DNA from 2 places in the Exiguobacterium sp. UBA5002 genome. Region 1 is predicted to be linked to the other one. Evidence: riboswitches for the same ligand, from Rfam matches in the RefSeq annotation. Region 1 holds a riboswitch; the other holds the start of a gene.
What was found. A riboswitch is a leader RNA that binds a small molecule or an ion and turns the genes downstream of it on or off. The one in region 1 is predicted to bind thiamine pyrophosphate.
Positions count from the first base shown of each region.

Region 2: it holds a riboswitch for thiamine pyrophosphate, as region 1 does, so the genes downstream of both, tenA (thiaminase II) here and thiD (bifunctional hydroxymethylpyrimidine kinase/phosphomethylpyrimidine kinase) in region 1, are expected to answer to the same signal.

Region 1 covers NZ_DGYQ01000045.1:101,235-104,378, reverse strand. The annotation lists gene thiM (hydroxyethylthiazole kinase) at 1-411, opposite strand, end outside; gene thiD (bifunctional hydroxymethylpyrimidine kinase/phosphomethylpyrimidine kinase) at 392-1,195, opposite strand; TPP riboswitch at 1,312-1,422, opposite strand; gene B4C70_RS13685 (murein hydrolase activator EnvC family protein) at 1,486-2,763, opposite strand; gene B4C70_RS13680 (murein hydrolase activator EnvC family protein) at 2,966-3,144, opposite strand, start outside.
Region 2 covers NZ_DGYQ01000004.1:3,946-7,089, reverse strand. The annotation lists gene B4C70_RS00215 (glycoside hydrolase family 3 protein) at 1-930, shown strand, start outside; gene B4C70_RS00210 (hypothetical protein) at 961-1,269, opposite strand; gene tenA (thiaminase II) at 1,321-2,016, opposite strand; TPP riboswitch at 2,090-2,196, opposite strand; gene B4C70_RS00200 (DUF1002 domain-containing protein) at 2,391-3,144, shown strand, end outside.

The DNA of each region.
Region 1 (3,144 bases):
TGCATCTCCCGCAGCATCGACTCCCTTAGTTCGCCCATCTTCCCCAAGTAACGTCTTGATTTCAGAAGCATTTCCTTTAATGACCGTACACCCGAGATCAATGAGTTCTTTAGAAAAGGCAGTACGTAATGTCGTTGCCCCTGCTCCAACTGGATCAAGAACGATTGGGACATTCAAACGTCCCGCTTCACGTGCTGCGAGTCGTTGAGCTGCTTGCATGTCTGCATCAATCGTACCAATGTTTAAGACAAGAGCTTGTGCGAGTCTAACCATCTCTTCTACTTCACGAATGTCTTCCGCCATGACGGGTGATGCTCCAACAGCGAGTGTGACGTTTGCGCAGTCGTTGATCGTCACCGTGTTCGTCAGATGGTGAATGAGTGGTTTGTGTTCAAGAATGGTCGTAAACATGTGTATCCCTCCAAAGTGAGTGAAAATGATGTGTCGGTCCAATACCTTGTCCGAGGGCAAATCCATGACGAATTGCCTCCGTGACATAGCTCTTTGCCTGTCTTACACTATCTGTTAAATCTTCTCCAAGCGCCATCCGCGCCGCAATCGCCGCAGATAAGGTACAACCAGTTCCATGAGTATGTTGATTGTCTAACCGTTCCGATGTGAAGCGGTGTTCCACTTCCCCATCAAACAACAAATCCGTCGCAGCTCCTGAGAGATGTCCACCTTTTAGTAATACTGCCCCTGTCTGTGTAGCCAATTGATGCATCGCCAGTCGCATTTCCTCTAGATTGGTCACTGATCGTCCTGTTAACCGCTCCGCTTCCGGTAAATTCGGTGTGACGAGTGTCGCAAGCGGCAGAAGTTCTGAAATCAATGCTTGTTCAGCTTCCGTCCGCAATAGGACATGACCACCTTTAGCGACCATGACGGGATCTAATATGATAGGAACTGTCTGTTTGCGGAGATGTGTAGCAATGACACGAATCGTCTGCGCATTCGAGACCATCCCGATTTTGATCGCATCGACACGAATGTCTGAAAAAATCGACGTTAACTGGGCATCTACGATTTCTGGGGACAACTCTTCCACCGCTTGAACACCCAACGTATTTTGCGCCGTGACGGCTGTCAGGACGCTCATTCCATAAACCCCTAAAGCCGAAAAGGTTTTTAAATCTGCTTGAATCCCAGCTCCACCACCGGAGTCGGATCCTGCAATCGTCAGTACATGTTTCATGTTCTTTTCACCTTCCCATCGAGCAATGTAAGGGAGTCGTGACCGACAAAAAAAAGCGTCGACCGCTGTAAAAAAGCAGTCGACGCTATACGAAAGCGTTATACACGCATTCCGGTATCCGTTCGGCTCAACTTTCCTACGCTGGTATTATCCAGTTCAGGTAATAGGGTCGAAAACAGATTGGTTTTCCTCTCAGCCGGATTCCTCCAGCTCCCCTAGTTGCTCAAGTATTCGTTTCGCCTTAACTGTAGCATAGAGAAGAAAAAAAAACGAGCCGAAGCCCGTTTTGATTACAGATATGCTAATGGATTGACTGCATTTAGAGGAGAAGAGGCACTGTATTGATAGCCTCCGACATGTAGTTCGAAATGTAAGTGTGGTCCTGTTGAATTCCCTGTACTACCAAGTGTCCCGACTTGCTGACCTTGAGAGACCGTTTGTCCTGCACGAACCGATAATGAACTCATATGTGCGTAGACAGTCGTGTACACTTGTCCATCTAGGAAGTGAGAAATCATGACATGATTGCCGTAAGGTCCACCACCTGATGCTGTAATGACCGTTCCAGCTGCTGCAGCGACGATTGGAGATCCGACCGAACCACTGAAATCAACACCGTTGTGGAACGTATAACCGTTCGCGCCGCTTGCTGGTCCGAATCCTTGTGACACTCCACCAGAAGATGGTCGAACGAATTTCCCTCCACTCGAAACAACCGGCGGGACAACAGAATCAGTTGATTCCGAACTCTTACCTGCTTGTTTTGCTGCTTGAGCATTCGCTTTAGCGGCTTTTTCGGCTGCCGCTTTCTCCGCTGCTGCTTTTTCAGCCGCTGCTTTAGCAGCTGCCTTCGCTGCCGCAATTGCACGTTCTTGCGCTTCGAGAGTCGCTTGAAGTTCTTTTGCGTCTAACAGTTCTGTCGTGAACTTCGTCTTCCCTTTTCGTAATTTCTTCAGCGTGGCACTACGTTCTTTCATTTGAAGCTTTAACGCTTTCTTTTGTTCAAGCAATACTTTCTTTTCTTGCATTTGCTCCGCTTTTTTCTCAACGAGCGTTTGTTTTGCTTCTGCTAATTTTTGTTGCGTTGCGATGTAATCCGAAATCATTTTATCGTCTTGCTCAGCGATTTTTTTCCCCGCCATGACACGGCTGAATAAATCACCTAAATCCTTCGATCCAAAAATGACTTCTTCCCATTTAATCGAGTTTCCATCGTTCTCTTGGAAAACACGCAAACGATCACCGAGTAGTTCTTCCTGTTTCTGTAACATTTCTTCGTAACGGACGATGTCTACCTTTAACTCATCGATTCGAACGTTCAACTGTTCGATTTGTTTATTTTTTTCAGAGACTTGGAAAATCTTTTCGTTGATTGCTGCGTCAATTTGATTGATTTGACGTTGCTCTTTTGAGATTTTAGCTTCTTGTTTTTTGATCGCTTTTTCAAGTTTACGTTGTTCAGCGGCATTTTCAGCCTTTTTTTCTTTAATGGTCGCTGCTGCGATCGGTTGCGTTCCTGTTATAAGTAATGCTCCTAAAACAATGGTAGAAATTAGTTTTTTTAGCATATATCGTTTTCCTCACTTATGTTTTTTTCATATTTTATTATAGTATTCAAGTTTCTCTCATATCTGAAATAGATTATAGCACCGTAATCGTTTCAAAAAAATTTCATTTACATTTCAAATGAAAACGATTTTTTGTAATATATGATTTGTTTTTTGAAAATGACAAAAAAAGAACCGTTGCATATGCAACGATTCTTTACGATTAAAACATCGACATTGGATTGACTGAGTTAGCTGGACCTGTTGCACTGTAGCTGTATCCACCAACGTGAATTTCGAAGTGTAAGTGTGGACCTGTTGAGTTTCCTGTGCTACCACGTGTACCGATTTGTTGACCTTGGCTGACACGTTGACCTGCACTAGCGTTCAATGAACTCATAT
Region 2 (3,144 bases), on a different contig from region 1:
GAAGCCGTCTTAAAGACGTTTGACGCTGGAGTCGACATCGCGCTCATGCCGACGATCCTTCGTTCCGAGCAAGATGTCACAAAGCTCGATCAGATTTTCAAGGATGTGATCGCAGCAGTCAAAGACGGTCGCCTTTCAGAGAAACGAATTGATCAATCGGTTGAACGAATCTTGACGCTAAAAGCAGAGCGTGGGATTTGGAACGGTACGACTGACACGACATCCCTAGCTGAAAAAATCGCGCACTCGAACCAAATCGTCGGCAGTCCCGAGCATAAAGCAAAAGAACGCGCGATGACGGAAGCCGCGGTCACACTCGTGAAAAATGATCAGCGGACGTTACCATTCAAACCGAAAAAGAATGCAAATGTTCTTGTGATCGCTCCTGCGACGGATCAAACGGACAGCATGAAAAAAACGATCGCGTCCCTACCGAAGAATCGGAACTGGCACGTGACGACAGCGAATTACTCAACTACTACGCTACCGCTCGACCAAAACCCGACATTACGGGCGCAACTCGATGCAGCAGATTACATCATCGTCGGTTCCAACGTCAACACGAGTGCTAAACTACTACCTACTGCACCAGAACAAGCGGTTCCGGCTTCGATCTTCCGCTATGCGAAACAAACGGATTCACCATCCGTCCTGCTCAGTCTCCGTAACCCATACGATGTCGCCGTTCAACCGGACGCACCGGCACACGTCCTCGTCTATGGCTTCAAAGGCGACCCGAACGGACCAGACTCCGAAGCAGGCAATCTGAAATCAGCGGGACCGAACCTGCCTGCAGGTATCCGAGCGATCTTCGGAACGTTCAAACCGCAAGGCACTTTACCGGTAGATGTGCCGGTCTTTCAGAACGGTGTCTTTACCGATCAACTGCATCTCGAATTCGGTGACGGCTTTAAAAACTGGAAAAAATGATGACGTGATACACCAAAAGACCGAAGCTCCTTAAAGGATGCCTCGGTCTTTTAACGATTGATACGGATATTCGGCTTCTTCTTTCGAACGCTTGTAGACACGATGAAGTGAATAAGTCAACGAAACATAGAGGATGACGACTAGGATAGTCGCGATGGAACTCCCCGTTGTAAAACCGAACTGAAGCAACCCCTGAAAATTCTGAATCGTAGCATATGTTCCGTACACCGCCATCAAGATGGGAATGATGTACCCAACAAATCTCACTTTTACTTTTCCGAGCACCTGTTGCACGACATATGCCGCGAGAATCACAAGTGCGATCACGATGATTTCCATTCCAATCCCAACTCTCACTAAATGGTATTCCTAATTCTACCATTTAGTGATTCAAGAAGATACCTCTCGTGCCGGAATCGTTTCGTAAACTGACGCAAACGTCTCTTCCGTCCACCCCATGTGCCAGAAGAGTAACTCATAGTAACAACTTGTCACGAAATGACGTTTCATTCGCTCGCGTTCCGCTGGGCTCGCTTGCTCCGCCAGCGCATCAAGCCGTGCAATCTGTTCAAAGACGACCTTTTCGAACCATTCCGAGCTATACGTGTCGATCCATTGCTGATAGATTTTTTCTTCCGGTGTACACGTCAGTAATTGTTGCCCGACTTCATAATACAACCAGTAACATGGCAAGATGGCAGCAATCGTCTCACCAAGCGTTCCTTCACTCGCATGATGCATGTGCGAGACGTACGCATATGCTGTCGGTGCCGGTTCAAATGCTTCAAGGTCTGCTGCCGTAATACCGAGCGGCTTAAAAAATGATTGATGTAAGCTCAGTTCTGCCTCGTAAGTCGAAGTAGCATGTTCGGCAAGTGTCGCGATCGTCGCGAAGTCGTCCGCTTTTGACGCTGCCTTCGCTTGAATCTTCGCAAAGTGTTTTAAGTAATAGGCATCCTGCATGACGTAATGCCGAAATTTCGAGAGTGGTAACGTCCCCTCTCCGATTCCTTGAACGAATGGGTGCGTAAAACTACTGTTCCAATACGCTTGTGCCGCTTGTTTGATTTCTTGTGTGAATGTCATGATCTCATCCTCCTCGTTTGGTATGAAACGAAAAAACACCACCCCGAAACACACGGGCATGGCGCAAGAAGAACAAGACTTGACGCCACTTCCCTCCGTAAGTACGAACTTAATCAGGTTCAAAGGGTCCGAACGTCTTCGTTCGTCTCAGTCAGCCTACCGACTCCCCTAGTGGTCATTATTCGATTCCCATCCACTATAGCATGCTGAAAATGGAAGTCAAGTTGTCCTCTTTTCGCTATACTATGGAGTGTCAGAAGACGGATGCCGTCTCCATCTACAGACCGATTCCGAACTTCTTTCGTTCTCGTACACTAACTTTAGTACCTGATACTATAATTTATTCTGTTACTTACAAATTGGAGGATTTCATTATGCATACACCAACAAAAATCATGGCGTCAGCCGTTATCGCTTCTGCTTTATTACTCCCAACAGCCGCATCCGCCGAACAAGTCGTCGATAAGACGATCGTCACACTCGGGGAGTCACTCGGCGCAAAGGATAAAGCATGGGTGCTTTCCCGTCTCAATGCACCGGAAGGCATCACGCCGATCATCGCAACCTCTGCTGACGAAGAAAAATATCTCGGGAAAAACATTCCACAGTCGCAAAAAGGTGGCAACATGTATTCTTCGGCTAAGATTGAACTGACGGAAAAAGGAGATGGACTTTCCGTCTCGACGGAGAACATCACATGGGTGACGAAGGATATGTATCTCAACGCTCTCGTCACAGCGGGTGTCAAAGATGCCGACATCACGATCACTTCTCCCTACAAGGTGACCGGGACATCGGCACTGACAGGAATCATGAAAGCGTACGATCAAACTTCCGCTGAGACGGGAATTAAGTTAAGTGACGAACGCAAGGATTTAGCACAGCAAGAATTATCGGTCACATCAGACGTCGGAAAAACGGTCGGCACGGATAAAGTCGCTGACTTAATGAATGAGATCAAGGCTGAGATCGCCAATCAAAAACCGGAAACCAAAGTCGAGATCGAAAACCTGATCGTCCAAGTCATTCAAAACAACAATATCCAGTTGTCTGACGCACAAATGGACCGGTTGACGAATCTATTCAATCAAATGGAGCAAGCGAACATCAACTGGGGACAAATCGAGA